2 regions of the Halomonas sp. PA16-9 genome follow, and region 1 is predicted to be linked to the other one. Evidence: predicted binding sites of a transcription regulator. Region 1 holds the regulator's gene; the other holds the start of a gene.

Region 1 (15,911 bases):
CGCGGGTCTTGTCATACTCCAGGTAGGCACCCACTTACTACTGCTCGTGCCCTTTATGGCTGGGCTCGCGTGGCTTTACGATTTCTGGCTGAGTGGTATAGACCCCTACTATCTTCAGCGCGTGCGTCCCCCTGCACTGTGGTATTTCATGGCGTGCGCGCTGCCACTGATTATTGCCTGGGTATGGGTAGCGTCATGGCTCTACCTGCGCTGGCTATTGGCGCTCCCCCTCGTTGCGTTGGAAAGCTGTAACCCCTGGCAGGCACTTAAACGAAGCGTTAGCTTAACCCGCGGCTGGCGCCGCTCCATTGGCGCTGCGGTACTTCTGCTATTGGTCGTGATCGTTAGCCTGCCGCTACTGGTGACACTGCTCTTTGACCGCCTATTCACGCCACTTCTGTGGTGGCTGCCTGAGCATAATGCCGTGCTCATCCCAGCCATGCTGGCCTACTTACTCGGCTATGTGCTGATCACCCTGGCCATTACCTTCATCGGTATTGCCACCAATGCGCTGCTTTCCGCCTGCCTCTATATGCAGCTGGCCCACAGAGAAGCTCGACCCGCACCGCCACCTGAGGATTTTAATGCAGGCAAACTGGCCTGGGCGGTAGAGCTTAGCGTACTCATTTTTGCCGGCCTTCAAGCATGGTGGATACTCAATAGCTTTGAGATACATGACAACGTCGCGGTGATTGCCCACCGTGGAAGCTCCATGGTGGCCCCCGAAAATACCCTTGCCGCGCTGGAGCAGTCACTACTTGATGGCGCCGACTATATCGAAATAGACGTACGCTTGAGCCGTGACCAACAGGTTATGCTTTACCACGATCGCAGCATGGCGCGGCTAACCGGCGATCCTCGTGAGTTTGGCGAGCTAACCAGAGAAGAACTCAGCCAATTCGATGTAGGAAGCTGGTTTGGTGATGCTTATCAAGGTGAGAACATTCCAGGCTTGGATGAAGCGCTGCAAAGAGTGCGCGGAAAAGCCGGACTAATGATCGACATCAAGCCTCTGCCGGGGCAAGAACAGGCGCTAGCCGATGCCGTTATCGAGACTTTGAATGCAGAGAGTGACGTGCGCTATCGCTGCTGGGCAACCCAACAAAGCGCTTTTGACGGCTATACAGCGTGCGGTTTTCCCAATGCGCTAATGGATATGCGCATGGCTACCATGTCCCCATCATTACTTAAACATATCAAAGCCCAAGCACCTGAATTGCGCGTTACCTTACTGGCCCAGCTTATACTGCCCGGCACGCTAAACCGGCGTGACTTTGATGCCCTTGGGCTACGCCATAACCGCATCACGGAAGGGGAAGTTCGCTTAGCGCGACTATATGGTTACGAAATACACGCCTGGACCGTCAATGACCGAGCTCGTATGTCAACGCTGATTGATCTGGGGGTCGATGCGATTATCACCGACTACCCAGATCGTTTAAACGAACTTATTCAAGTCCGCCGCGAATTAAGCGACGGTGCACTAATGCTAGTGAAGCTGCGCAACTGGCTTCGCCAATAGAGGTTGGACTAATCGCCCATTACCACCCCTTCGCGCCGAGGGTCAGCACCACCAAACAGAGTGCCATCTTCAAGGCGCATAATGGCCTGAAGGCCGCTGGTTAGCTCCCGCTCGCTGACCGTATGACCACGCTCACGCAGTGATTCTATGGTTGCCTCAGGAAAACGCCCCTCTTCCACATAGACATCCCCACCCAAAGTAATAGCATGGGGAAGGTTGAGCGCCTCTTGAGCGCTTAACCCCAGTCGCGCAGTGCGACTAATGTACGGGCGGTGTAATGAATAATGGCGGCGCCACCTGGGGAGCCCAAGCTGGCTACCAGCTCGCCGGTTTCTTGATCAAATACCAGGGTCGGGCTCATGCTGGAGCGGGGACGCTTGCCGGGCTCTACCCGGTTCGCTACGGGCTCGCCATCCACTTCAGGGGTAAATGAAAAATCGGTGAGCTCGTTATTGAGCAGGAAACCACCCGCTAGCCCCGTGCCACCGTCGGACATAATTCGCGAGCCAAACGCCTGCTCGATGGTGGTGGTCATAGCCACCGCGGTGCCCTCCTCATCGACAATACTGATATGGCTAGTACCGTACTCGGGCTGTTCGGGCTGGCTAGCCCAGCTCACGTCAAGCTCCCCAGGGTTACCCGGTTCAGCGCTGTCGCCCATGCTCATCTCTTCGATAAGTGCACTGCGCTGCTCCAAGTATTCCGGGGCTAGCATCAATGACCAATCGCCTCCCGGCGCCTCGACAAAGTCAGGATCGGCGATGTAACGGCCACGATCCGCAAAGGCCAGGCGTGAGGCTTCCAAGAATTGATGCAGCCACCCACTGCTTGCAGCACCACTGTCTAACGGGGCTTCAAGCAGTGGCTGCTGATCAAGCATGCCTAAAATCTGCATCACGGTCAGATGACCCGATGAGGGTGGCGGGAAACCACATACTTCCCACTGTTGCCAAGGCGTACACAGCGGTTCTCGGTTAAGCGCCTGGTAGCCACTCATATCCTCAAGCGTCAAACTGCCTGGACGCTCAGGGTGGTTCTGAACGCGCTCAACGATGTCTTGTGCCACGGCTCCTTCGTACAAGGCGACGCTGCCTTGCTCAGCGACGCGGCGAAGAACGGCTGCCAACGCTGGGTTTTTGAGCGTTTCACCAACGGCGATAGGCTCACCGTCTGAATCATAATAAAACTGGCTCGCTACTGGGTCTTGGCGCAGAAACTCATCACCAGCCAAGCTGGTATGCAACCGATTGCTAACCTCAAAGCCCTCCTCGGCCAGGGTGATTGCCGGGATAAACAGCTCTTCCCAGGCCAGCTCACCGTGCTCAGCGTGGGCTTTCTCAAGCATACGCAGCGTGCCTGGCACTCCCACTGAGAGGCCGCTAACCACTGCTTCATTAAACGCCAGCGGCTCGCCATCCTGCATAAACAGCTCACCGTTAACGCCTTGGGGCGCGGTTTCACGACCATCGTAGGCACGCACTTCATCGCCATCGAAGTACATCAAAAAAGCACCACCACCAATACCACTGGACTGAGGCTCAACCAGGTTCAACACCATCTGCACCGCAATGGCCGCATCAATGGCGTTACCACCGGCTTTAAGTACTTGGTAACCGGCATCGGTGGCGAGCGGGTTAGCTGCTGCCACCGCAAATGACTCGGCTTCCCAGCCGGGCTTCTCTTCATAGCCCGATTCGCTTTCAGGGGAAATGGAGGGTGTCTCATAGCTAAACCCCCAACTATACAATGGCGCTACCAGCAGAACAGGTAGCGCATACTTAACCGATTTTGGTGACATCTCAGCGCTCTCCATGACAAGTTAAAAAACCACTCCAAAAGAGTAGCCTATTAAAACATCAACGCCCGGCACAATGGCCGGGCGTAAAGTAAAAACTAGGGTAGGCTCGATTAGTCGATTTTTTGCCCTGCCAGCATAAACCAGGTTTCCAGCACCGCATCGGGGTTGAGTGATACAGAATCGATACCCTGCTCCATCAACCATTTAGCCAAGTCAGGATGGTCTGACGGCCCCTGTCCGCAGATACCAACATATTTGCCCTTCGCCTTACAGGCTTGAATGGCCATGGCCAGGAGCTTTTTAACCGCCCCATTACGCTCGTCAAACAGATGCGCCACGATGCCGGAATCACGATCCAAACCTAACGTTAGCTGGGTCAGGTCGTTTGAACCAATGGAGAAACCATCAAAATACTCAAGGAACTCATCGGCCAGCAGTGCGTTGGCGGGCAGCTCGCACATCATAATCACTTTAAGCCCTGTGGGGCCGCCACGTTCGAGGCCATTAGCCGCCAACAGCTCTACCACCTCACGTGCTTCGTCGGTGGTACGCACAAAGGGCACCATGATTTCGATATTCTCGAAGCCCATCTCTTCACGCACCCGCTTGAGCGCTCGGCACTCGAGTTCAAAGCAGGGCCTGAACGCCTCTGAAATGTAGCGCGATGCCCCCCGGAAACCGAGCATGGGGTTCTCTTCCCCCGGCTCATAGAGTTTGCCGCCAATCAGGTTTTCGTATTCGTTGGATTTAAAGTCGGACAGCCGCACGATGACGCGCTGGGGATGAAACGCTGCCGCTAGCGTGGAGATACCTTCAACCAGTTTATCGACATAGAAGCTGACCGGGTCGGTGTAACCCGCAGTACGTAAATCGATCACCTGCTGTAAATCAACCGGCAGCGTGTCGTACTCCAACAGCGCTTTAGGGTGGACGCCGATCATGCGGTTAATGATAAATTCCAAACGCGCTAAACCCACGCCTGCGTGAGGCAGACTGGCAAACCCAAAGGCGCGGTCAGGGTTGCCCACATTCATCATAATTTTAAAGGGGATTTCCGGCATCGCATCGACGCTGGAGACTTTGCAATCAAACTCCAACAGCCCTTCATACACATTGCCGGTGTCGCCTTCCGCACAAGAAACCGTGACATCGATACCCTCTTTTAACTGGGTAGTCGCATCACCACAGCCAACGACAGCGGGAATACCCAACTCACGGGCGATAATCGCCGCATGACAGGTACGCCCACCGCGATTGGTGACGATCGCGGAAGCACGTTTCATGATCGGCTCCCAATCCGGGTCGGTCATATCGGTGACCAGGATATCGCCATCATGGATCTTATCCATGTCATCAGGGCTGAGCACGACTTTGACGGTACCCCGGCCAATACGTTGACCAATCGCTCGGCCGGTTATTAACGTACGACCCTTTTCACGCAGCTGGAAGCGCTCGAGTTTACCGCCCTCCTGCTGAGAGACCACCGTTTCAGGACGCGCCTGGACGATGTAAAGCCGACCATCATCGCCATCTAACGCCCACTCAATATCCATGGGCCGCTGGTAGTGCTGCTCGATAGTCATCGCCTGACGGGCCAGATCCATCACTTGCTGATCGTTGATACAGAAGCGGCCGCGGTCGGCATGGGGCACATCGACGGTCTCAACCGATTTACCGGCGCTGGCATCCTGCCCATAAACCATCTTGATCAGCTTGGAACCTAAATTACGGCGCAGCACCGCCGGGCGGCCCGCCGCCAGGGTCGGCTTGTGCACGTAGAACTCGTCGGGATTGACTGCACCCTGCACCACGGTTTCGCCCAAGCCCCAGGAGCCAGTGACAAAAACGGCGTCTTTAAAGCCGGATTCGGTGTCCAGGGTAAACATAACGCCTGCCGCACCGGTCTCTGAACGCACCATTTTCTGAACGCCCGCCGACAAGGCGACATTTCGTGGGCGTAGCCACGGTGCACTCGGTAGGAGATCGCACGATCGTTAAACAGCGAGGCAAAAACCTCGTGCACTGCACGCTTGATATTGTCGAAGCCTTCGATATTCAGGAAGGTTTCCTGTTGGCCTGCAAAGGAAGCGTCGGGTAGATCTTCCGCGGTGGCTGAGCTGCGCACGGCTACTTTCAGTTGCGGGTGCTGTTGCTGCAGCTGGCCGTAGGCATCGCGCAGGGCCGATTCAAAGGTAGGAGGTAGCGGCGTATCGATGATCCATTGGCGTATATTGCGGCCCGCCTCAGCCAGCGCTTTAACGTCATCGACGTCCAGACGGGCCAGGGTGGCATTAATGCGCTCGTTTAATCCTTCGTGGGAGAGAAATTCACGATAAGCGTGGGCGGTGGTGGCAAAACCGCCAGGAACCGTCACGCCAGCACCGGACAGGTTAGAAATCATTTCACCCAGCGAGGCGTTTTTACCACCTACGCGTTCGACGTCCGCCATGCCCAGCTGATCGAACCACAGAATGTACTCTTCCACGTAACCCCCTCGCTCATAGATATCTGCATGACCTTGACGATCATGGATAATTGATTGAGACACCCTAGCACCACGCCAATATATTCGCCATTGGTCTAATAGCGAAGAGAGTGGAGGATTTTTACAACAGCAGGGCTTTTTGGGCTATTTATGTAGTCAGATACATTTGAGCCCGCCAAAACGCCCAATGATGACACGTTGTGCTGACAAACAGCTCGGCTCACAATAGCCGTATCACTCACCCGTGGACTTAGTTATGAAACGTACGGCTTTTTTTATTTCAGATGGTACCGGCATCACGGCGGAAAGTTTAGGACGTAGCTTGCTGGCCCAGTTCAGCGATGTTGAGATCGATATGCAGACCAAGCCCTATATCGATACGTTGGAAAAAGCGCAGGCGTTAGCAGCGATTATTGAGTCGACAGCCAACCGGGATGGTCATCGCCCCATTATCATTGACACCATTGTGGATCAACAAATACGCGACGTTATTCGTAAGGCGTCCGGCTTTAAGGTCGATATTTTTTCCACCTTTCTGGAGCCCTTAGAGCAAGAACTAGAGACCCACTCCTCCTACAGCGTTGGGCGCACTCACTCGATAGGCAGCGATGATGTCTACATGGATCGTATCCACTCCGTCCACTTCGCGCTGGATAATGATGACGGTGCACGCACCCACCAATACGATAAAGCGGATATCATCCTGGTTGGCGTCTCGCGCTGCGGCAAAACACCTACCTCGCTTTATCTGGCGCTGCAGTTTGGCATTCGGGCGGCTAACTACCCGCTGACGGAAGACGATTTAGACGAAGATGGCATGCTGAAGCTACCCAAGGCGCTCGTGCCCCATCGCAAAAGCTGTTTGGGTTAACCATCGATGCGCGACGCTTGTCGGCAATTCGCAACGAGAGACGCCCCAATAGCCGCTATAGCTCGATGGATCAGTGCCTACAAGAAGTGGAACAGGCCGAGTCGCTCTACCGCACCATGCACATTCCCTTCATCGATGCGACACGCTTCTCGGTGGAGGAGATTTCAACGCGGATGATTGCTGAAACCGGCTTAGCGAGGCGTTTCTCGCCCCCGCTAATGTAAAAACTACTACAAAAACTACGCAAGCCCCCAGTGGATTACATGCCTTTGGGGGCAAAAATTCCCGGCGCGTTGCGCCAGTAGCCTTTGTAATCCATACCAAAGCCAAACACATAACGGTCGGCAACTTCCAGGCTGCAGTAGTCGGCTTTCAACCCAGGCACTGCTTTGCGGTTGTGCTGTTTATCGACCAACACCGCTGTGGTAACGCTGGCGGCCTGGGCCTCTTCGCAGTAAGCCAAAATGGCCGCCAGGGTCGCCCCCTCATCCAGGATATCGTCAACAATCACTACGTGACGGCCCGCCATGGGCACTTCAGGGGAAACGCGCCAAAAAAGCTCGCCGCCGCGCAGCTCGTTGCGGTAGCGAGTGGCATGCAAATAATCTACTTCCAACGGAAAGCCCAAGCGGGTAAGCAGATGACCGGTGGTAATCAAGCCACCATTCATTACGCAGTAAAAAACCGGCAGTTTATCGCCTAAATCCCGAGTAATCTCTTCCGCCATACGATCCAGCGCCCGCTCTACCTCTTGCTGAGAAATTAGGCAGTCGGCGTTATCCATCAGCTCACGCATCGAGTCCAGCGACTCTAATGCTTCTTTATCCAACTTTGACATCTACCAACTCCACGGCGGGTTAAAACTTCATTTATTTAAGTAAGAGATTTATTCAGCGCTGGGCTTACTCTGCTTCCGCACTGGACTTGGGCTTATCCGCTAGCGCTTCCAGCTTAGCGTGAGTACGACGCCAACGGCCCAATGCACTCAGCGCATCTAGGTCTGGGCGCGCACGGCTATAGCGCAACTTAGCGGGGCGCTTAGAATTGATTCCGTGGCATGCCTCCATCACTTCAAGCGCGGAGGCTCGGTCATTACATACCAGCAGCATATCGCAGCCTGCTGCCAGCGCTGCCTGGGCACGCGCTTTGGGGTCTCCCGCTTCGTGGGCGCCTGCCATACTCAGATCATCAGAAAAAACGCAGCCTTTGAAGCCGAGCGATTCCCGCAACATGCCCAACCAACTGGGTGAAAATCCTGCTGGGCGTGTATCGAAAGCACTATAAATAACGTGCGCCGGCATGACCCCATCTAACTGCGAGGCTAATTGGGTAAAGGGCACAAGATCGTGCTGTTTAATCACGTCCAGCGGGCGATCGTCTACTGGCAAGGCAACGTGGGAGTCCGCCGCAACCCCGCCGTGGCCGGGAAAGTGCTTGCCCACAGCAGCCATACCGGCATCATGAAGCCCTTGAATAAACGCGCTACCTAGTTGAGCCACGTGCTGGGGGTCATTACTAAAACTACGATCGCCGATAACGCTGGACAGACCGCTCTCAACATCTAATACCGGGGCGAAGCTCAGATCCAGACCGCAGGCAGCCATCTCCATCCCTAACAACCAGCCGGCATCTTTGGCTAACGCCAGCCCCTCTTCCGGGGTGGTGCGGTAGCTCTCACCGATACGCGCCATGGCAGGCAGGCGTGTTAACCCCTCTTTTATGCGTTGAACGCGACCGCCCTCTTGATCCACGGCGAGCAGTAAATCAGCACGCACGCGGCGAATATCGCTGCAGAGCTGGCGAACCTGATAGCCATTTTCGACATTGCGGGCAAACAGAATAACGCCTCCGACCGTCGGTTCTAGCAGCAAGCGCTTTTCTGCAGCCGTCAATTTGGTGCCTTCAAGGTCAAGCATGACCGGGCCTAACGGTTGAGTCATCGTGATAGGTCCATGAAAAGGGGCGATGATTCTAGACGATCGTCTAGCGGTGTCAAAATCTGATCAATCAAAGGACTGGCGGCCACCGTGCAACCAAACAGGGGTACCCGGCAACGCTAACGAAAAGATATAGAGCAGATCAGGATTGCGTAAACGAATACAGCCGTGGGACGCAGCAACGCCCATGGGCTCGTCAGGCGGCGTCCCGTGCAGGTAAATATAGCGCCGTTGCGAGTCCACCTGACCACCGCGGTTCACGCCCTTTTCCAAGCCACACAGCCACAGTATGCGGGTCAGAATCCAGTCACGCTCTGGATGCTCTTCGGCGAGTTCGGGCGAAAATGTCTCGCCCGTCCAGCGGCGACCTCGAAACACCGCATTTTCGGGCATATCTCCGCCAATGGCCGCGCGCACATAGTGCCACCCGCGGGGGGTTTTACCACTGCCATTGCGCTCCCCGCTTCCGGCAGCACCGGATGAAATAGAACACTCATGGAGCACTTTTGGCCCTCGCCAACAGCGCAGCAACTGTTCGGTAGTATCAATCTCCAGCCAGATATGTTCCGTTGGAGGTAGCTCAGCTAGCGTAGGAGTTCGCATGTTTTCCTTCTTCTGGCTTGGCACCGTCAAGGGCTATGGGTAACGGCGCATTCATAGCAGCCACCACTACCGGGAGCAATCGCCTGACCAAATCACGCACAGAGACCTGCTCGTGGTAATCCTTCTCCGCGATATCGCGTAGCGCATCAAGGCCAGACAGGGTAAAGATTACCGTGCCGAGCACAAAGTGTAGCCGCCAAAAACGCTCGGCGTCAGGCAGATCCGGCGTTGCTTTGCGCACAAGCTCGGTGAAGCGTGTAAACACATCGCCATACTCTTCCTGGATATAACGTCTTAGATGTCCCTGTGCTTGACTGTAGGCAAGACCCAGCAGGCGCATAAACACTTTCAAACTATTGCGCTCGGCGGGCACCGCGAGAACGGTAGTTGCCATGGTCTCGAGCAGTGTTTCCAGCGGGATAACGCGCCCGGCGTGTTGGCCCTCGAGCTCATCTAGCGCAGTATGAAAGCGCTGACTAAACGGATCCAGGTAGCGGGCAAAAACGGCCTGAATCAAGGCTTTTTTGGAACCAAAATGGTAATTAACAGCGGCTAAGTTAACCCGCGCTTTGCTAGTGATGTTGCGCAGCGAAGTTTCAGCAAAACCCCGCTCTGCAAACAGCACCTCGGCGGTGTCGAGTATACGGGTCACCGTATCAGATTGAGCCATGTCGCTCTCCAGGGAAACAGGTGTTTAAAACATAGCAAAATACTATGCCATAACGTAGGCGGGCTCAACGCTTGATTTATTGACAAAATGTGACGTATTAAATAAGCAGAAACTTAGTTTCAAACGATTAGAAAAATTGCATAGACATCGGCAATAGGCACTGACAAGCCATATACTGGACAGAGGAACATACTGTATACTTAAACACTTATTGATTAAGTCGACATTTAACTTGTTACTGTCTATTCACTATTTATGGAGTCTGGTATGTCGCGTCCGCTAACCGCTCGCCAACAGCACGTGTTTGATTTTATCGTTAAGACCATGGGCGAATTTGGCTACCCTCCTACCCGCGCCGAGATTGCCAAAGCACTTGGCTTCCGCTCACCCAATGCGGCTGAAGAGCACCTGCGCGCGCTGGAACGCAAAGGCGTTATTCGCATTATCCGCAACACCTCTCGCGGCATCCGCCTGCCCAACCAGGAACCTCAAGAAGTCCTGGATAGCGCAGTCCCCGCCTTACCCACAACCAACGTGGAAGCCCCACCCACTGGCCTGCCTGTGATCGGGGAAGTAGCTGCCGGCAGCCCCATTTTGGCCGCCGAACATATTGATCGCTACTGCCCGCTACCGGCCGAGTACTTCACTCCCAAAGCTGACTATCTGCTGCGCGTACGCGGCCTTTCCATGAAGGATATTGGCATTTTGGAAGGTGATTTACTGGCGGTTCATCGCACTGACCGGGTTCGCGATGGCCAGATCGTGGTTGCCCGCCTGGACGATGAAGTAACGGTTAAACGCTTCAAACGCCAGGGGCATCAAGTGACGCTGTTTGCAGAGAACCCTGATTTTGCGCCCATTGAAATCGACCTGCGCTCTCAAGCGCTCGATATTGAAGGCGTTGGAGTCGGCGTAATTCGTGGTGGCAACGGCCAGGCACTCGGCTAATAAATCCGCTACTGCAGGTCGATATAGCGGTGGTCATTGAAGGTGGCCACCCAGTTTGGGTGATAGACCAGCAGGATGCTCAGCAGCATGCCAGTAATAAATGCCTCTGAAGGCATTAGCAGTGGTAAAAAACGCGCATACTCCTGGGCGAGATAGATCGCCTCAGGGTCTGTACCCGCGACGATAATCAGCACTACCGCCGCCAAGCCTCCTCCCAGCGTTGCCAGCGCCGCGCCAAAAAAGCCGCAGGCAAACAGAAATACCATCAAGTTATCCGGCAGGCGGCGATCTACCAGCCGCCATACCGTGCCAATAACGGCCGCCGGGACGATCCCGGTAACCAGCACATTTGCCCCCAGCAACATCCACTCATTGCGGCCAATCACCACCATGGCAATGTTGATCAGCACGTTGCTAATCAGCGCTAATGGCGCTTTAAAAACGAGTGTCATCAATACTGTAAAAACAAGGTGTAGCGTTAGCCAATCAACAGCCTGGGCACGAAGCTGCCACATCAGCATCACCGCCAGCGTAGCACCCAGCCAGCGGTGCTGAAGCGCTGAATCCGCTATCAACACCTGCCAGGGCCGCCCCAAAGCGCCCATGCGATCACTGCTAACGAGAGTAGCCAGGTGAGCAGCAGCGCCCAGGGCGCTAATACACTTTGCGCAAATGACATGGCGGCCTCTCAGGTTGATGGGCGGGCATTATAGAGTACTTAGCTAAATACCACTGTCTTGTTGCCATGCACCAACACACGATCCTCTAAGTGCCAACGCAAACCGCGAGCGAGCACGGCTTTCTCCACATCACGACCAAAGCGGACTAGATCAGTAGGCGTATGACAGTGGCTAACGCGATGGATATCCTGTTCGATGATGGGGCCTGCGTCGAGTTCCTCGGTCACATAGTGGCAGGTAGCGCCAATCAGCTTAACCCCCCGCTGGTAGGCCTGGTGGTAGGGCTTAGCCCCGGCAAAAGAGGGCAAAAAGCTGTGGTGAATATTGATCACTCGCCCCGCATAGCGCGCGCACAGCTCAGGGGGCAGTATTTGCATATAGCGCGCCAGCACCACGCAGTCGGCGCGGGCACTGTCGATTTCGGCCTGAACCTTGGCAAACGATGCTTGCTTATCGTCGGGGTCGACCGGTACATGGTGATAAGGAATACCGTACCACTCCGTCAGCGAACGCATATCATCATGGTTGGAGATAACCCCGACAATGTCGCAATCCAGTTCCCCCGCCTGCCAGCGGTAAAGTAGATCTACCAAGCAATGTGACTCCCGCGACACCATCAGCACGACGCGCCTACGCTGCTGGGTATCCACCAGCGACCACTGCATATTGAATTCGCTGGCTATCGGTTCAAATGCCGCGCTCAGCGCTTCCGCCGACATACCTACCGAATCCGCCAGAATTTCGTAGCGCATAAAAAGCAGCCGGTTTCTAAATCGGAGTGCTGGCTAGCTTCGGTAATGGAGCCGCCCTGCTGGGCAATAAAGCTCGATACCCGTGCAACAATACCCACCCGGTCAGGACAGGAAACTACTAAACGATAATAATGAGACATGTGAGCTACTCTTGACCTATTGCTAAGTTAATTATGACAAACCAGCGGCTTAGGTCGCATAGTGTATCGGAAGGCCGTGGATGATTGTTAGCTGCCCCTGCCTTCCCGTATAGTTAAGACACTACTTTTTAGGTTTTTCATAACAGATGCATTCACCACGCGTTCAAATTCGCCCCCGTCGTCGTCCACCGCTGCGCATTTTGCCGCTGGGGGATGCGGTGAGATTGGAATGAATCTAACGCTATACGGCTATGACGATCACTGGATAGCCGTGGACTGCGGCATGATGATCCGCCAGGATCTTCCCAACTCGCCGCTGCAGGTACCCAATCTTGATACGCCGAAAGCACTAGGGATCGTGCCCAAAGCGCTATTTATCACCCATGGTCACGAAGACCACATTGGTGCCGCAGCCTGGCTATGGCCGATGTGGAACTGCCCCATTTACGCCACCCGCTGGCGGCAGGCCTGTTGCGGCTAAAATTTGCCGAGCATCAGCTTAGCGGTGCGGCTATCCATGTCATTGAACCTGGCGAGGCCCTAGAGAGCGGGCCATTCACGCTGCGCTATTTACTTTTAACCCACTCCATTCCCGAAAGCTGTGCGCTAATAATGATGGCCGGTGGCTATCGCGTTTTACATACCGGCGACTGGAAACTCGACCCTGAACCGATTATCGGCACGCCGATCAGTGCAGCCCTCTTCAAGGCGCTTGCCCCGGTTGACTTGGTAGTGGGCGATTCCACTAACGCCCCCATGCCCGGGCACTCCGGCAGCGAGGGGGACGTCGCCCGCGCCCTGACAAAAACCCTCAGCAACTGCCAGGGCCGGGTGGTGGTCTCCTGCTTTGCCAGTAACCTTGCCCGGGTGTTAGCGATAGGGCGCGCCGCTCAGAAGTGTGGCCGACGCATTAGCTTGATGGGCCGTTCAATGGAGCGCATGGTCAGCGTTGCCCGGGGGCTCGGCTATATGGATGATTTACCGCCTTTGGTGCCCAATCATGACTTAGGCTATCTTCCCCGGATGAAGTGGTGATTATCGCCACCGGTAGCCAGGGTGAGCCCCGAGCTGCGCTACAGCGCCTCGCCCAGGGTCGCCACCCTTTTGTGGATCTTCAGCCGGGCGATAACGTTATTTTTTCGGCTAAAGCCATTCCTGGCAATGAACGCCCCATTGAACAGCTTAAAAAGCGTTTGGCGCACTTAGGTGTCAACCTCTACGACGAGTTCAACCACCCTGAACTGCACGCTACCGGGCACCCCGCTCAGGATGAACTGATCAAGCTGTATCAGTGGGTCAGGCCAAAACATCTCATACCGGTGCATGGCGAAGCCCGCCACCAACAGGCTCATCAGACTATTGCCAAACAGCTAGGCATTAGCGCTCCATTGACGCCGGTGAACGGCGATCTAATTTGCTTTGACAGTCACGGGCTGCGCTGTGAGTCGCGCTATCCGCAGCCGCCCTGCATAGTCAGTCAAAACAGCGTGGTGCCCCACCCTGGCCTTGAGGTGCACGACGCCAACAAGGCCCGTCGCGGCAGCTTATACTTAGCGCTGCCGGTGACGGCTACTGACACTGGATGGGCGCGTATTGGCCGTTTGATGCTGGATGCCTCGGGGGCCAGCCCGCTGGATGAAGATAGCTTTAATGATTGGCTGGATGATCAGCTTGAGGAGATTGCAGCAGAGACGCTTGCCGACTTGCGCCAAGCATTACAGCCTCGCATGGTGCAGTGGCTGGCGGAGCATATGCAGCACCTGCCCGATGTACATCTACAGATTATGGCCGCCGAAATGCCAGAGACTATCCCCCTGGACAACGCCGCCAATCGTTAGAGCTGCGCATTATTGTGAAAAAAAGCGCAGCAACGCGGCCGTCTCACTCCCAGCGCGCTGCATCTTGTTGATCAGAGTGACGCTCTTTGACCCAATACTCGCCCTGGGCAGAGTGCTCTTTCTTCCAGAAAGGCGCCTGGGTTTTCAGATAATCCATAATAAAATCGCAGGCTTCGAACGCCTCACGCCGGTGTGCGCTGGCCACGAGTACGCGCACAATCGGATCGCCTGGCCCCAGGTAACCGACACGATGAATAATCCGCACCGCTTGGAGCGACCAGCGCTGCCAAGCCTGTTCACCAATCTCCGTCAGCGTACGCTCGGTCATTCCCGGATAGTGTTCCAGCGTTAACCCTGTGACGTCCGGCGTTTCATTAAAATCACGCACTAAGCCGGTAAAACACACCACCGCGCCAATATCACTACGCCCCGCCAAGGCATCGTCATAGCCGTAGTCCATTGGAAACGGGGCTGCTTGAATCGTTACTTTAATATCCAGCTTATTATCCACCCTCACCCCCCTGTTACTGCGGGAAAAACGCCACTTCGTCATCATCGGTCACTAACGCCTCGTCATTGGCCATGACCTGATTAATCGCACACAGCGTACGCTGGTCGGTGAGTTGTTTAAAGCGACTATCCTGCTCGGCCAGCGCGGCTTTTAATCCACTAATGTCGCGGCTAGCCAGTTGATCGAGACTCACGACGGTCTCACTTTCGCCTACCCGCTCGCGCAGTTCGGCTAAAAACTTAACCCGCACGCAGGGTGAAGGGCAGCGCTCGCCCAAGCTGACTTCTCCGGCTACGCCGTCACCGGTAACAATCGGCGCCTGGGTGCTCATACGCTGGTAGTCGCCACGCTGACCACCTTGCTTGCTGTCGAGTTGTATAGCCTCGATACGCATACCTTTATCGACCGCTTTGCACATATCGTAAAGCGTCAAACAGGCTACCGAAACAGCGGTAAGAGCTTCCATTTCGACCCCAGTGCGTCCATTCAAGCGACACAGCGAGGTCACATGAACGCAGGATTCGGCCACATCAATATCGAACTCAACAGAAACCTTGGAGAGCGCCAGTGAGTGACAGAGAGGAATCAGCTCATGAGTACGTTTGGCCGCCTGAATACCAGCGATACGCGCGGTGGCCAGCACATCACCCTTGGGCAGTTCACCATCGCTAAGCAATTTCAGCGTTTCAGGCTGCATTATAATGCGCCCGGAGGCGACTGCTTCGCGGCGGGTTTCCAGCTTATCGCCGACGTCCACCATATTGGCTTCGCCACGGGTGTTAAGGTGGGTCAGATGCATGTTGTCACCATTGCTGTTTTGAAGACATATTTTTTGAAGACATCGTATCGTTTTTAGCGCTTAACCAGGTCACTACCCATTGTGCAACCGCTTCGCTATCGTCTAGATCTAACTGAGCCACCGAAGCCGCCAGGTCGATAGGCGGTGGCGCACTGAGCGCGACTGCCTCAACCCATCGGCCGGTTAAAATAGCCGCATCGCCAATCCCATCGCGGTATAGCACCAGCTTGGGAATCGGCCAAGCCTTGAAGCCTTCGACAATCACCAAATCGGGATCGTGCGGCGCCATCATGGCAATTAGCTGGGCTAAATCAGGCTCTTCCTGGTCAGGGGTTTCCTGCATCAGCGCAAAGCGCT
Region 2 (15,911 bases), 1.0 Mb from region 1:
CGATACCCATCTATTACGCGACGGGGATCGGGTCGAAGTTTACCGGCCGTTGGCGATCGACCCCAAGGCCGCTCGCCTAGAGCGCGCCAAGCGTCAAGCGAGCGACCCGAAGCGTTAACCGCTTTTAAGGCTGTTGAACAGGCTGTGTGCCCTCAGGTGGCCGCGTCTGGGTGCTCTCTGTAGGGAGGGCATCCATTGGATCAACGCCTTCCGTTGCAGGCCTCATGCTGCTATCGCCTTCAAGCGGTAGCTCTTTGGATAGATCCCCTTCTTGCTCAATGTTCACCAGGCGGCCCTGGGGATCGAAGGTGAGCGTTACGCGACGCTGCTCTACATCGCCATACGCTTTATCTAAACGAAACACATAATCCCACTGGCTGGCGTCAAAGGGCGCTTCCAGCAATGGCCTGCCCATTACGTAAGTCACCTGCTCTTGGGTCATGCCTGGCTGAAGCTGGCTGACCATTTCCTGAGTGACCAGGTTGCCTTGGGGAATATCGCGCTTGTACACGCCTACGTAGCTGCAGCCGCTAATGACAGTAAGGGCAACGGAGAGCGTGATGATTTGAGTCAATTTTTGCATTTGGGCCTATTCTTCACTATCGTGGTTTCGGTTGATCATACCCGACCTAACCAGTTACTGCGAAGAGCGACCATGGCCGATCAGAACCATGAATTGCGCAAAGCCGGTCTAAAAGTGACCCTGCCGCGCGTCAAGATACTTCAAATTCTCGAAAATGTTTCGGGTCAGCACCACCTTAGCGCGGAAGAAGTGTACAAAACACTGATTGATGCGGGCGAAGATGTTGGCTTGGCAACCGTATACCGCGTATTGACTCAGTTCGAGTCAGCGGGCTTGGTAATTCGTCATAATTTCGACGGAGGCCATGCGGTATTCGAGATGACCCAAGAGGATCACCATGACCACATGGTGTGCCTTGAAAGCGGCGAAATCATTGAGTTCGTTGATGAAATCATTGAACGCCGTCAGCAAGAAATCGCTGAAGAGCACGGCTACGAACTAGTGGATCATGCTCTGGTGCTCTATGTACGTCCGCGCGGTTCCGACGTGACGCGCCAGGACAGCGGGCCGACGAACAAGAAATAGTGTTCGTAGGTCGCTGTTAGTCGCAGACCGTTAATCGCGGTTCGAAATATAAGCGCCCCTGAGCCATTTGGCCGAATTCCTGGTTAACTGAATTCGCCAAGTGGATCAGGGGCGTTTGTTTTGCTGTGTGCAGATGTGCTGTATAGCTGTGCGCTATAGAAATGCACAGAAACGGCGCAGGGCGCCCGCTCAATCAGTGCGGCGGGCGTTGGCTGGCGTGCAGCATCTCCCGAGCGTGGGCCAGGGTTTGGTCAGAAAGCGTGACACCGCCCAGCATGCGCGCCAGTTCGCTGATGCGGCCCTGTTCGTCGAGTAGCGCCATCTGGGTCAGCGTTGTATCGCGCTTCGCCTGTTTCTCGATATGCAGGTGCTGGTGCGCCTGTGCTGCCACCTGGGGTAGGTGGGTCACGGTCATGACCTGGCCGTTTTCGCCCAGTTTGCGCAGTAGTTGGCCAACGATCTCTGCGGTGGCCCCCGAGATACCCACATCCACTTCGTCAAACACCAGGCTGGGAACCGTTGAGTGCGTCGCCGCGACCACTTGAATCGCCAAGCTAATCCGCGATAACTCACCGCCGGAGGCGACTTTGGTCAATGGGCGAGCGGGCTGGCCGGGGTTGGCGCTAATCAAAAACTGTACACGATCAAGGCCTTCAGGGGAGGGCGCGTCTTTAGCGGTGACCTCCACTTCAAAACGAGCTTTGCCCATGGCCAAAAAGCCCAGCTGCTGCTGCACCTCTATACTCAAGCGAAGCGCGGCTTTTTGACGGCTCTCGCTGAGTTTTTTTGCCGCTTGGCGGTAGCTCTCGCGTAGCTCGACAACCCGTGCACTGAGTGCCTCCAGGTCATTGCCACCCTCTTCTAGCTGAGAGACTTCCCGCTGTAGCTCAGCATGCAGGGCGCATAGCTCTTCAGGAGCAACGTGGTGCTTGCGGGCAATTCGATGGACGTCGGTCATTCGTTCTTCAACCCAGGCGAGCCGCTCAGGGTCTAATTCGGTGGTGCTGGCGAGGCGGTTAAGCTCGCTGGAGGCCTCTTCCACTTGAATGCGCGCATCGCTCAGCATGGCAAGCGTGTTCGCCAGGGTGCCTTTGTCGCTACCTGGCAGTGCGCTTAAGTGGGTAAACGCTTGGTTGAGTAAGGAGAGCGCGCCGCCCTCGTCACTGGCGCAGCAGTCGGCGGCAAACTGGGTTTCGCGCAGGGTCTCTTCCGCGTGAGCCAGGGTGTGCTGCTCTTCCTCTAACGTGGCTAATTCACCTTCCGCTAAACCGAGCTGATCCAGCTCTTCTACTTGGTAACGCAGCAACTGCCGTTTGGCCTCAACTTCACTGCCTTCTTCGCTTAGCTTCTTCAGCTGCCGACGCGCACTGCGCCACTCGCGGAACGTTTCAGCTAATTGAGTGGTGGCATCGTTTAGGCCTGCGTAATCGTCCAGCAGGGCAAGGTGGGTCTCTTCGCGCATCAGCGCATGGTGAGCATGCTGTCCATGAATTTGAATCAGCTGCTCGCCGAGGGATTTTAGATCCGAGATAGTCGCGGGTTGGCCGTTAATCCAGGCTTTGGAACGGCCGTTGGCGGTGACCACACGGCGCAGCAAGCATTCCTCAGCGGGGAGCTCCCGCGCCGTTAGCCACTCGATGGCGGCGGGCAGGTGTTGAATGTCGAAGCGTGCGGAGAGGTCCGTACGCTCGCGGCCGTGACGCACGCTTCCGGCGTCGGCACGCTCGCCCAGGCAGAGCCCAAGGGCGCCTAACAGGATCGATTTGCCCGCGCCGGTTTCCCCGGTAATCGCGGTCATACCGCCGGTCAAGTCGAGTTCTAAGTGATCGACAATGGCGAAATCTTGAATAGCTAGCTGAGTAAGCATGGCGCCTCCTGAGGCGGTACAGCATAGAAGCTGGATACTTATCCAATAGTTGTTGATTTATACAGTAGTTAATAACTCACTTCAATGCACCTCTTGAGATGGAATTTATGGCCCCCATATAGCGTGCATGATCAGTCAAAGCTAGTGACTTAAAGCTTACTTCTTTGCGCGCCGCCCGCGTGGCCGCGCTCTACTTTTTAGGAGCACAACATGGCGAAAGAACCGCAAACACCAATGGACGATGAGCTGGCCCGCCACGAGCAAGACGCCGATGGCGCCGAGCAAGCAGCTGAGAAGGTTGCTGAAGAGCGCTTGATGGAGGGCGAACTGGAAGGATTGATCAATGACGAAGAGGCGCTAGAAGACAGCGTCGACAACCCGGAAGCGGAAATGCTGGCAGCCCAAGTAGGTGAGTTAGAGCAGAGCTTGGCCGAAGCCAAGGATCAAGCCCTTCGCGCCGCCGCTGAAGCGCAAAACGTGCGCCGTCGTGCGGAGCAGGAAGCGGAAAAAGCCCGCAAGTTTGCCCTGGAGAAGTTCGTTAAAGAGCTGCTGCCAGTGGTAGATAGCCTGGAAAAAGCGCTTGAGACCATGGAAGAGGGTGCATCGGAAGTTCATCGTGAAGGTGTTTCCATGACCTTGAAAATGCAGCTGGATGTGCTCAACAAGTTCGGCGTTGAAAGCATTGAACCCCATGGTGAACCCTTCGACCCGCAAGTGCACGAAGCCATGACCATGGTGCCTAACCCGGATCTCGAACCGAACACCGTGATGGACGTTATGCAGAAAGGCTATTTACTCAATGGACGCTTGGTGCGCCCAGCGATGGTTGTAGTGAGTAAAAAAGCCGATTAAGCCACTGGCGGCACAGAGTTTGAAAAAAGTGTGTGAAAAAAAGCCCTTGAAATGTCAGCGGCGGCCCCCAAATAAAGGGCAACCCCGCGGGGAAACCCGCAGACAAGCTTTAAAAACTAAATTTTCAGTTTTGTAACAACCGAATTCGAGGTATTGCTATGGGACGTATAATTGGTATCGACCTGGGCACCACTAACTCTTGTGTGGCCGTGCTCGATGGTGACAGCGCTAAAGTTATCGAAAACGCCGAAGGCGGTCGTACGACGCCTTCTATCATCGCCTACACCGATGATGGTGAAACGCTGGTAGGTCAGGCGGCTAAACGTCAGGCCGTTACTAACCCAGAAAACACCCTGTACGCCATCAAGCGTCTCATTGGCCGTCGCTTTAAAGACGACGTCGTCCAGAAAGACATTAAGATGGTGCCGTACAAAATCAGCGAAGCTGATAACGGTGACGCTTGGGTTGAAGTAAAAGGCAAAAAAATGGCACCGCCGCAGGTAAGCGCGGAAGTGCTGAAGAAAATGAAGAAGACTGCCGAAGACTACCTGGGCGAAGCAGTCACCGAAGCGGTCATTACCGTACCGGCCTACTTCAACGACAGCCAGCGTCAGGCGACCAAAGACGCCGGCCGCATTGCCGGTCTGGACGTTAAGCGCATTATTAACGAGCCGACCGCTGCCGCACTGGCCTACGGTATGGACAAATCCCGCGGCGACAAAACCATCGCGGTCTACGACCTGGGTGGTGGCACCTTCGATATCTCGATCATCGAAATTGCCGATGTCGACGGCGAAACCCAATTTGAAGTGTTGGCCACCAACGGTGACACCTTCCTGGGCGGCGAAGACTTTGACTTGGCGCTGATCAACTACCTGGTAGACCAGTTCAAGTCTGACAGCGGCATTGATCTGTCTGGCGATAACCTGGCCATGCAGCGTCTGAAAGAAGCTGCCGAAAAAGCCAAAATTGAGCTGTCTAGCGCTCAGCAGACCGATGTGAACCTGCCTTACATCACCGCCGACAACACTGGCCCGAAACACCTTAACGTTAAGGTGACTCGTGCCAAGCTGGAGTCACTGGTCGAAGAGCTGGTTCAGCGCTCGCTCGAGCCGTGCAAAATGGCCCTGAAAGATGCAGGCCTGTCTGCCTCTGAAATCGACGAAGTGATCCTGGTCGGTGGCCAGACACGTATGCCGATGGTGCAGAAGAAAGCCGCTGACTTCTTCGGCAAAGAAGCACGTAAAGACGTTAACCCGGACGAAGCGGTTGCCGTTGGTGCAGCGATTCAGGGCGGCGTACTCGGTGGCGACGTTAAAGACGTTTGCTGCTCGACGTTACCCCGCTTACCCTGGGTATCGAAACCCTGGGTGGCGTAATGACGCCGCTGATCGAAAAGAACACCACCATCCCGACCAAGAAGACACAAACCTTCTCAACGGCGGATGACAACCAAACGGCGGTGACCATTCACGCCGTGCAGGGTGAGCGCAAGCAAGTGTCGCAGAATAAGTCGCTGGGTCGTTTTGATCTTGCTGACATTCCGCCTGCACCGCGCGGTGTGCCGCAGATCGAAGTCGCCTTTGACTTGGATGCCAACGGTATTCTGAACGTATCGGCAAAAGACAAGGCCACTGGCAAAGAGCAGTCGATTGTCATCAAGGCGTCTAGCGGTCTGTCCGAGGAAGAAGTCGAGCAAATGGTACGTGATGCCGAAGCTCACGCCGAAGAGGACAAAAAGTTCGAAGAGCTGGTGCAGCTGCGTAACCAAGCTGACGGTATGATTCACGCTACGCGCAAAACGTTGGAAGAAGCTGGCGACAAAGCGACTGACGACGAGAAGCAGGCGATTGAAACGGCCATCAGCGAGCTGGAAGAAGCGGTTAAAGGTGACGACGTCGATAACATTCAGAAGAAACTGGATGCACTGACCGAAGCCTCTGGCCAGCTCGCCCAGAAGATGTACGCCGAGCAGGCAGAAGCAGCGCAGCAAGAGGGCGGCGAAGGTGCTGAAAGCACTTCCAAGCCGGAAGAAGACGTGGTTGACGCCGAGTACGAAGAAGTCAACGACGATCAGAAAAAGCAGTAACATCCTCTTTCTGCCAAGGAAAGCGGTGACGCGGGAGCTTACTCCCGCGTTGCTGTTTCCGAGACCAAGACGCACGTAGTTAGATATATAGCTAGGTATGTAGCTAAATGTGTATCGCCTAAATGTGCAGTTGAGTGCGTAGCTAACCAGGAGGCGTAGGGCCTATGTCCAAACGCGATTATTACGAAGTCCTGGGTGTCGAAAAAGGGGCCGATCAGAAAGAGATCAAGAAGGCCTATCGCCGTCTGGCGCAAAAATTCCACCCTGATCGAAACCCGGACGATAAAACCTCAGCGGAAAAATTCCGTGAAGTGTCCGAAGCGTATGAAGTGCTCAGCGACGGCGAAAAGCGCGCTGCCTATGACCAGTTCGGCCATGCGGGCGTTGATGGCCAAGGTGGCGGCGGTGGTTTCGGCGGCGCAGGTGCCGGCGATTTCAGCGACATTTTCGGCGATGTGTTTGGCGATATTTTTGGCGGAGGCGGTGGTCGTCGCCGTGGGCCCAATGCCCCGGCACGCGGCTCCGACCTGCGCTATAACCTAGAGCTGGATCTAGAGAACGCCGTTGCAGGAACCACAGTCGATATCCGTGTGCCGCGGCATATCGAGTGTGATCGCTGCGATGGCGGTGGCGCCGAGCCAGGCTCCTCGAAAGAGACCTGCCCGACCTGTCACGGTCACGGTCAAGTGCGTATGCAGCAGGGCTTTTTCGCCGTGCAGCAAACGTGCCCAACCTGTCATGGCTCTGGCCAGCACATTAAAGTGCCGTGCCATAAGTGTAATGGCGAAGGGCGCGTACGCGAGACGCGCACGCTGTCCGTCAAGATTCCGCCCGGCGTGGATACCGGCGATCGCATTCGCTTGAATGGTGAAGGCGAAAGCGGTGTGAACGGTGGCCCGCCTGGGGATCTGTACGTTCAGGTGGCGATCAAGCCGCACCATATCTTCCAGCGTGACGGTAAGCACCTGCAGTGCGATGTGCCGATCAACTTCGTCGATGCAGCGCTAGGTGGCGAGCTTGAAGTGCCCACGCTAGATGGCCGCGTGAAGCTGAAGATTCCGCCGGAAACCCAAACCGGCAAGCTGTTCCGCCTGCGCGGTAAAGGCGTCAAGCCCGTGCGCGGTGGCATGCCCGGCGACCTGCTGTGCAAGGTAGTGGTGGAAACCCCCGTCAAGCTCAACGACGAGCAGCGCGACCTACTGCGCCAGCTGCAACAGAGCTTCGACGACAGCAACAGCCACAACCACTCGCCGAAGAAAACCGGCTTCTTCGACAGCGTGAAGAGCTTCTTTGAAGATATGAAGCCGTAAACCTGTAATAATAGTAAGCAGTTAGTTGTTTGGTTCAAAAACCCTCGGTTCGCCGGGGGTTTTTGCTGTTTGGGGATGCTGCGCGCAATGGATAACCTTCAGGAAAGGCCCACAAAGGGCATCTTGCTCAGGGTGCTCTCAGGCGCTCTGTTCACTGGCATGCTGGTGTGCATTAAAGCCGTGAGCGACGCAGTGCCGGTGGGGCAGTCGGTGTTTTTTCGCTCATTGTTTGCGCTGCTGCCTATCGTGATTTTTCTGTTGCTGCGGCGGGAGTTTCCCCAGGGGTTGGCTACGCGGCGCCCCTTGGGGCATGCGTTGCGTTCGGGGATGGGGGCGGCGGCGATGTTTGCCTCCTTTGCGGCGGTGGCGCTGCTACCCATTGCCGAGGCGACACTATTAGCCCAGCTAACACCGGTGTTTATGGCGATAGGTGGCATATTGCTGTTGGGGGAGCGTTTCTCGCTCTACCGCGCTGGCGGCATAATATTGGCGATTGCTGGAGTGGCAGTGCTGATCTTGCCTGGGCTCAATGCCAGTTCCAGCAATGGGCAAATAACCGGGTACGCGTTAGGAGCGCTGGGTGCGCTGTTAACCGCGGGGGCGCTACTGACCGTGAGACGTATTTCGCGCACCGAGAGTGCTGCCTCCATCGCCTTCTACTTTATTGTGGTGGCAGCACTGGCTGGGCTTGCCACGCTCCCACTGGGTTGGGCCGCGCTCACACAGGCGGAGTTTGCCCTGTTGGTGCTCTCGGGCCTGTTTGGCGGCGCCGCCCACATCGCGATGACATTAGCGCTGCGCTACGCCGAGGCGTCGCGGTTGGCGCCTTTTGAATATATTGCCCTGGTGTGGCCTGTGCTCGCCGACTGGGTGTTGTTTGGCATACCGGTCTCCAGTGGTTTCCTGCTAGCGCTACCGCTGATGTTAAGCGGGGTAGCGCTAGCGGCGATGGAAGGGCGACGGCTTAGGTTAACGGCTAAATGGCTGCTTCGACGATAAGCTGCGGCTGGCCTTTCGAGCACGGCTCAATTCGGGCCGTGACTTTATATACTTGCTGCAACAGTGCTGGCGTAATCACTTCAGCGGTGGGGCCGCAGGCAATCAGGCGGCCATTTTCCAGCAGCATGGCGGCGTCGGCGAAGCGTAGCGCATGCCCCAAGTCGTGGAGTGCCACCAGAATCAGCATCTGGCGCTGGTCGGCTAACCGGCGCAGCACCGTCAACAGACTAATTTGCCGGTTAAGGTCGAGCGCCGAAGTGGGCTCATCCAGCATCAGAATCTCCGGCTCTTGCACCAGGGCCTGGGCAGCGCTTACCAACTGGCGCTGGCCGCCGCTAAGGTCACCAATATCGCGCTCGCCAAGGGCCGTGATCGCCAGCTCGTCCAACGCCCGATCCACTTGGGCTAAATCCTCAGGCTGCACTTTTAATCCACGCCCCTGCATGCGCGCCAAAAGCACCGATTCATACACCGTGAGCACCGCTTTGGCGCCGGTGTCCTGGGGCATATAGCCCACTGGGCGCTCGGCGCTGGTGCCGCTGATGATCACCTCGCCTTCGCCTTTCAATAGTCCTAACACGCGCCTAAAAAGCGTCGACTTACCCGCCGCATTAGGGCCCAGCAGCGCGACGACTTGCCCGCCTTGAAAGCAGGGCGTGGTGATCTCATGCAGAATAGGGCGCCGCCCATAGCGGGCGGATACGCGGTTCAGTTGTAGCGTTACCATGAGGCCTTCTTGTGGTTAAGCACTAGAAATAGAAAGAAGGGAATGCCCACCAGCGAAGTGATGATGCCAATGGGGATGATAGTGCCGGGGATAATGATCTTGGAGATAACTGAGCCAACGGAGAGGATGAGCGCGCCGCACAGCGCCGAACCGGGCAGGAAGAAGCGCTGATCTTCACCCAGCAAAATGCGCGCAATATGCGGCCCCACCAAGCCAATAAACCCAATGGTGCCTACAAACGCTACCGCGATAGCAGCGAGTAGCGACACCAGTACCAGCACTTCCAAGCGCAGCGCGCGGGGATTGACGCCCATGCTCTCGGCTTTGGCATCGCCCAGGCGCATAGCAGTCAGCGCCCAGCCGTGCCGGGCAAGCAGCGGCATGGACAAAGCGAGAATGCTGAGGGCGATCCAGAACTTGGGCCAGGTCGCTTTGGTCAAGCTGCCCATGGTCCAGAAGACTACCGCGGATACCGCCTCTTGGCTGGCAAAGAACTGAATCAGCGCCATTAGCGAGTTGAAGATAAACACCATGGCGATGCCGAGCAGCACAATGGTCTCTACCGTGACGCCGCGCTTTAGGCTTAAGGCATGAATTAAAAACGCGGTGAACATGGCCATTACAAAGGCGTTGATGGGTACCACAAACTCAATGGCGGCAGGCACCAGCGCCACCCCGAAGGCGAGACCCAAAGCGGCGCCAAAACTGGCCCCGGCGGAAATCCCCAAGGTAAACGGGCTGGCTAGCGGGTTGCTCAGAATGGTCTGCATCTGTGCCCCGGCCACCGACAGGCTGGCGCCCACTACGAGCGCCATCAGCGCCACCGGCATGCGGATTTCCCAGACAATCACCCGCGCCTGCTGGCTAACACTGCCTGGCGTGAATAGCGCCGCGATGACTTCGCCCAGGCTGTAGCGGGCGGGGCCGAGGGCCAGATCAACGCAGAGGCTAAAAAACAGCGCTAACACCAGTGCCGCCAATATCAGTTGGCGGCGGAACACCTGGCTATGGTAGAAGGCGCGACCCTGTGAAAGGCGCTCTGTGACCTCCGTTTCCGTTATCCTCGTATCAGTCGTCATGGAGCGATATCCAGTAGCCGGGCTCATAGTCGATGGGCAGGAAGCGTTCGTGCAGTTCTTCCATGGTGGCTTCCGGGTCTAGGTCGGCAAAGAGCTCAGGGTGTAGCCACTTGGCTAACTGCTGCACGGCCACGAAGTAGTAGGGGCTGTTGTAAAACTGGTGCCAAATGGCGTGGAAATTGCCAGATTCAACGGCCTTAATGCCGGTCATCGCGGTGCGCTCGGTCAGCGCTTCCAGCTTGGCGTGAGCGCTTTGCATATCTGAACCAGGCCCTACGCCCACCCAGTCGCCGCCAGGTACGTAGGCATCCCAGTTGCCGCCGGTAACAACCACATGGTCGGGGTTGGCGGCAATAATCTGCTCAGGGTTCAGGTTGCCGAAGCTGTTAGGAATAATCCCCTCAGCAATATTGTGGCCGCCGGCCAGGGTGACATAATCGCCAAAGTTGGCAGGGCCAAAGCTCATGCAGCACTCGTCGGAGTAGCCGCCTGCCCGTCAATAAACACGCTGGGGCGCTCTGGATTGGCCTCGGCGATGACGTCGGTTACCCGTGCCAGCTGTGCCTCGGCAAACTCGATAAACGCTTCGGCCGCGGCTTCATCGTCCATGATCTGGCCGATGATGCGCATGGAGGGAATGGTGTGTTCAAGCGGATCTTCACGAAAATCCACATAGATGATCGGAATGCCGAGCTGCGCCAACTTGTCGTCGTAGGCGGCGTCTTCTGTGGCGGCTTTAGCTTCGATGTTCATCAGCACCACATCAGGGTTAAGCGCGGCGGCCTGCTCTACATCGAAGGTGCCGTCTTTAAAGCCGCCAAAGGTGGGGATCGCTTCAATCTCTGGGAAGCGCTCTAGATAGCGGGCATAGTTATCAGGGTCCGCTTGAGAAAAGTCTTCGCGCCAACCGACCACATGGGCAAAAGGGTCTTCCGGTTCGAGTAGCCCAAGCAGATAAATTTGCCGCCCTTCACCTAAAATAACCCGCTCGGCAGGGGCGTCCAGAGAGATTTCGCGGCCAGCGACATCGGTAATAGTGATAGCGTCAGCCATAGCAGTGGCGCCGCAAGCAAAGCTGATAAGCGTACCAAACAGGATTTTTAAGCGCGGAGAACTGAGCATTTTTTAAACTCGTTGGTCAATATTGATTAACAGGTCTGGCATCACTGATGCGCAGTAACGCTTTGATAGCACAGAGATGCAATTGCTATTGTAACTGATTAGCGTTTAGGCGGCATCACTGGGGTGCCGCGCTGAATGGTTCACATGCTACGCTTTGTTTTTGCCATTTATTCTTCGGCGACGGCTTCGCGTATTGGGCTCTAAACGGCAATTGTGTTGTTGTAGCTTTTTTTAGTTAGCAAGTACTTACATTTATGGAGAGGCCGCTATGCCTTTATCTCGTGTTGAAATCGCCACGCCTTCCGCCGAGCGTTTAATCAATCGACTGTGCAAACACTGGGCGCATAAGTTGGAGGTCGAGCAGAGTGATCAGCAAGCTACCATTACCTTTGCCACCGGCACCTGCTTAATGGTCGCTGAATCGGATAAATTGGTAGTAGCCCTGGAAACCCTCGAAGAGGAGCATCTGGATGAATTGGAGGGGGTGGTCGAGCGCCACCTAATGCGTATGGCCGGTGATGAAGAGCTGGCGATTGTTTGGGAAAACTAGACCACGACGGGTCTGCTATAATCGCGCTGATTTTGAAAACATAAATCTTATGCACCGAAACGCAGAGCGCAGGAGTTCGCATGACCCGAATTGCCATTGTAGGCGTGGCTGGCCGCATGGGCCGGACGTTGGTAAATGCTGTAGAGCAAGAGGCTGAGGCGACGCTAGCCGGTGGAATTGTGGAGCCAGGCAGCTCCTTATCGGCGCTGACATTGGCGAACTTGCCGGGGTGGGTAAGCGCGGCGTTGTCGCAGTAGATTCCCTGGCGTCGATTGTCGATGACTTTGATGTGTTGATCGACTTTACGGCTCCCCAGGTAACGCTGGGTAATCTGGCGTTCTGCGCCGAGCACGGTAAGCGTATTGTGATTGGCACCACCGGTATGAGCGATGATGAGCTGGCCCAGCTTGATAGCTACCGCGATAAGGTGGCCATGGTGTTCGCGCCCAATATGAGCGTCGGGGTTAATTTAACCCTGAAGCTGCTTGAAACCGCTGCCAAAGCGCTGGGCGATGAAGGCTACGATATTGAAGTGATCGAGTCTCACCACCGCCATAAGGTTGATGCGCCTTCCGGCACCGCGATCAAAATGGGCGAAGTAATTGCCGACAGCCTGGGGCGTAACCTTAAAGAGCACGGCGTGTTTGAGCGAGTCGGGCAGTGCGGCCCACGCACCGACAAAGAGATCGGCTTTGCCACCGTGCGCGCGGGCGATATCGTGGGTGAGCACACGGTAATGTTTGCCACCGAAGGTGAGCGCATTGAAATCACTCACAAGGCCTCCAGCCGGATGACATTTGCCAAAGGTGCGGTTCGCGCGGCGCGCTGGGTCGCTGGCAAAGAGAGCGGCCGTTACGACATGCAGGATGTATTGGGGCTAGAGTAAGGGATTGCCTGTCACTGCTTGAGCAGGGCGCTAGAACAGTCCTGCCATCAAGGGGTAGTCTTCGATCAAGAATTCCTGTAACATTTCAAAAATTTTGGCCGGGTGGCCTGGAAATCTTAAACGGCGCGCTTGTTGCGTTGGTCAACCCAAAGCCTGCCTCCTCAGGGTTTGCTGCTATAAAGCGGTGCTGCTGTTAAGCGTAACGCTAGAGGCTAAGCGAATCAGAAAGGCATCGAACAACAAGCGGGATGAAACCGATTCTTTTTATCGGCTTCGTCCCGCTTTTTTACGACCCCAGTTTTACTAGTGATAGTTTTTATTAGCGATAGTGTTACGTCGCGGATAATCAAGAAATTGCTGAGCCTGCGCCCCACAGGCTCCCACCAGCATGGGAGGATCTTGTTTTGAATAACCCCGCATTGAGCAAACCCGCAATATTGGCCCTGGAAGATGGCAGCGTGTTCCACGGCATTGCCATTGGCGCGGACGGATTAACAAGCGGTGAGGTGGTGTTCAATACGGCCATGACCGGCTATCAAGAAATCCTCACCGACCCTTCCTACACCCGCCAAATCGTTACCCTCACCTATCCCCATATCGGCAATACAGGCATTAACGCTGAAGACATTGAGTCAGCTTCTATTGCCGCAGCAGGTTTGGTGATTCGCGATTTACCGCTAATGGCCAGCAGCTTCCGCTCTGAGCAGTCGCTGTCGGACTACCTGAAAAGCCAGAACGTGCTGGGTATTGCCGATATCGATACCCGCCGTCTAACGCGCATTTTGCGAGATAAAGGTGCGCAGAACGGGGCGATTTTGGCAGGCGTTGATGCGGAAGGCGACGGGGCGGTCACACGGGCGCTGGAAGCCGCCAAGGCTTTCCCAGGCCTGAAGGGGATGGATCTGGCCAAAGAGGTGTCGTGTAAACAAGCCTACGAGTGGTCGGAAGGTGAGTGGACGCTGGGTGAAGGCTACGCTGATGCTTCCAAAAGCGAGCGCCCCTACCATGTGGTGGCGTACGACTACGGTGTGAAATTCAACATCCTGCGCATGCTGGCCGCTCGCGGCTGCCGCCTGACAGTCGTGCCCGCGCAAACGCCTGCTGCTGAGGTGCTGGCGATGAATCCGGATGGCGTGTTTTTAGCCAACGGCCCTGGTGACCCGGAGCCCTGCGATTACGCCATCAAGGCAATTCAGGACGTGCTGGAAACCAATATTCCGGTGTTTGGTATCTGCCTGGGCCACCAACTGCTGGCGCTCGCCGCCGGGGCGAAGACGGTCAAAATGAGCCACGGCCACCACGGTGCCAACCACCCGGTGCAGGATCTGGATAGTGGTACGGTAATGATCACCAGCCAGAATCACGGCTTTGCGGCGGATGAAGCGACCCTGCCCGCTAACGTGCGCGCCACGCACCGTTCGCTGTTCGACGGCACCTTGCAGGGAATCGAGCTTACCGACCGACCGGCGTTCAGCTTTCAAGGCCACCCGGAAGCGAGTCCCGGCCCGCGTGATGTGGCGCCGCTGTTTGATCGCTTCGTGGCTATGATGCAGGCACGCCGTTAACGCGTCCCTAGCATCACCGTATCGCCGTCTTTTGTCGCTCATCGTCACCATTTTTTGCGGGAACCGTTATGCCTAAGCGTACCGACATCAACAGTATCTTGATCATTGGCGCTGGCCCGATTGTGATCGGCCAGGCCTGCGAATTCGACTACTCCGGCGCCCAGGCGTGTAAAGCGCTGCGCGAGGAAGGTTACCGGGTTATTTTGGTTAACTCCAACCCCGCCACCATCATGACTGACCCGGCCATGGCCGATGCCACCTACATCGAGCCGATTACCTGGCAGGCGGTGGAGAAGATCATCGAAGCCGAGCGCCCTGATGCCATTCTGCCGACCATGGGTGGTCAGACGGCGCTGAACTGCGCCCTCGAGCTTGAAAAGCATGGCGTGCTGGAGAAGTTCGGCGTCGAGATGATCGGTGCCAACGCCGATGCGATTAACATGGCCGAAGACCGTGATCTGTTCGATCAGGCCATGAAGCGCATTGGCTTGGAGTGCCCGAAAGCGAAAGTCGCCCACACCATGGATGAAGCCTGGGAGATTCAGGCTGAACTGGGTTTCCCGACCATTATTCGCCCTTCCTACACCATGGGCGGCTCCGGCGGCGGCGTGGCGTACAACAAGGAAGAGTTCGAAGAAATCTGTACCCGTGGTTTTGAGCTTTCCAATAACCACGAGCTGCTCATCGATGAGTCGCTGCTGGGGTGGAAAGAGTACGAGATGGAAGTTGTGCGTGATAAAAACGACAACTGCATCATCGTCTGCGCGATTGAGAACTTCGACCCCATGGGCGTGCACACCGGCGACTCCATCACCGTGGCGCCGGCGCAAACGCTGACCGATAAAGAGTATCAGATCATGCGTGACGCCAGCCTCGCGGTACTGCGCGAGATTGGCGTAGAGACCGGTGGCTCTAACGTCCAGTTCGGTATGGATCCCAAAACCGGCCGTTTGGTAGTTATCGAGATGAACCCGCGGGTGTCACGCTCTTCAGCGCTGGCCTCAAAGGCGACCGGTTTCCCGATTGCTAAAATCGCCGCGAAATTGGCGATTGGCTATACCCTGGACGAGCTGCAGAACGATATTACCGGTGGTCAAACGCCGGCATCGTTCGAGCCGTCTATCGATTACGTGGTCACCAAAATTCCGCGCTTCACCTTCGAGAAATTCCCCCAGGCCAACGATCGCCTAACGACGCAGATGAAGTCGGTGGGTGAGGTGATGGCGATTGGCCGCACCTTCCAAGAGTCGCTGCAGAAAGCCCTGCGTGGCCTGGAAACCGGTAACGATGGTCTTGATCCGATCATTACCGATTTCACGCCGGACAACATGGCGATTATCCAGGGCGAACTGCAGGCCGCCGGTGCCGAGCGTATTTTCTACGTGGCGGACGCCATGCGTTCCGGCATGAGCGTCGATGACGTCTTTGCCCTGACCAATATCGACCCTTGGTTCCTGGTGCAGCTGGAAGATTTGGTGCTGACTGAAAACGCCGTTGCCAAGCGCTCGCTGGCTGACTTCTCGGCTCGTGAGCTCTATCAGCTCAAGCGCAAAGGCTTCGGCGATGCGCGCCTGGCCAAGCTACTGAATGTCAGCGAAAAAGAGTTCCGTCAAACCCGCCAGGCCGCCGGCATTCGCCCGGTTTATAAGCGTGTCGATACCTGTGCCGCGGAGTTTGCCTCTGATACCGCCTATATGTACTCCACTTACGAAGAGGAGTGCGAGGCGGATGTTTCTGACCGTCAGAAGATCATGGTA

The links. The regulator LexA, encoded in region 1, represses DNA repair genes until DNA is damaged. The targets are predictions, from matches to a motif close to TACTGTNTANNTANACAGTA.
Region 2: recN (DNA repair protein RecN) is a predicted target of LexA. The motif match lies at 3,023-3,042, and genes of this name have one in related genera.

Annotation. Positions count from the first base shown of each region.
Region 1 covers NZ_CP040451.1:2,873,832-2,889,742, forward strand. Annotated here, with positions in the region: gene FDY98_RS13290 (glycerophosphodiester phosphodiesterase family protein) at 1-1,522, shown strand, start outside; partial or broken gene ggt (gamma-glutamyltransferase) at 1,531-3,320, opposite strand; partial or broken gene ppsA (phosphoenolpyruvate synthase) at 3,431-5,805, opposite strand; partial or broken gene ppsR (posphoenolpyruvate synthetase regulatory kinase/phosphorylase PpsR) at 6,062-6,900, shown strand; gene FDY98_RS13310 (hypoxanthine-guanine phosphoribosyltransferase) at 6,936-7,514, opposite strand; gene nagZ (beta-N-acetylhexosaminidase) at 7,579-8,616, opposite strand; gene FDY98_RS13320 (L,D-transpeptidase) at 8,680-9,216, opposite strand; gene FDY98_RS13325 (TetR/AcrR family transcriptional regulator) at 9,194-9,886, opposite strand; gene lexA (transcriptional repressor LexA) at 10,154-10,834, shown strand; gene FDY98_RS13335 (energy-coupling factor ABC transporter permease) at 10,843-11,439, opposite strand; partial or broken gene purU (formyltetrahydrofolate deformylase) at 11,553-12,406, opposite strand; partial or broken gene FDY98_RS13345 (ribonuclease J) at 12,636-14,244, shown strand; gene moaE (molybdopterin synthase catalytic subunit MoaE) at 14,288-14,704, opposite strand; partial or broken gene moaC (cyclic pyranopterin monophosphate synthase MoaC) at 14,758-15,554, opposite strand; gene mobB (molybdopterin-guanine dinucleotide biosynthesis protein B) at 15,559-15,911, opposite strand, start outside.
Region 2 covers NZ_CP040451.1:379,986-395,896, forward strand. Annotated here, with positions in the region: gene FDY98_RS01800 (RnfH family protein) at 1-118, shown strand, start outside; gene bamE (outer membrane protein assembly factor BamE) at 125-583, opposite strand; gene fur (ferric iron uptake transcriptional regulator) at 656-1,108, shown strand; gene recN (DNA repair protein RecN) at 1,302-2,975, opposite strand; gene grpE (nucleotide exchange factor GrpE) at 3,186-3,827, shown strand; partial or broken gene dnaK (molecular chaperone DnaK) at 3,986-5,916, shown strand; gene dnaJ (molecular chaperone DnaJ) at 6,081-7,226, shown strand; gene FDY98_RS01835 (DMT family transporter) at 7,314-8,225, shown strand; gene FDY98_RS01840 (ABC transporter ATP-binding protein) at 8,203-8,952, opposite strand; gene FDY98_RS01845 (FecCD family ABC transporter permease) at 8,946-10,031, opposite strand; gene FDY98_RS26520 (hypothetical protein) at 10,021-10,497, opposite strand; gene FDY98_RS26525 (ABC transporter substrate-binding protein) at 10,494-11,153, opposite strand; gene FDY98_RS01855 (DUF2218 domain-containing protein) at 11,422-11,703, shown strand; partial or broken gene dapB (4-hydroxy-tetrahydrodipicolinate reductase) at 11,784-12,589, shown strand; gene carA (glutamine-hydrolyzing carbamoyl-phosphate synthase small subunit) at 13,009-14,154, shown strand; gene carB (carbamoyl-phosphate synthase large subunit) at 14,223-15,911, shown strand, end outside.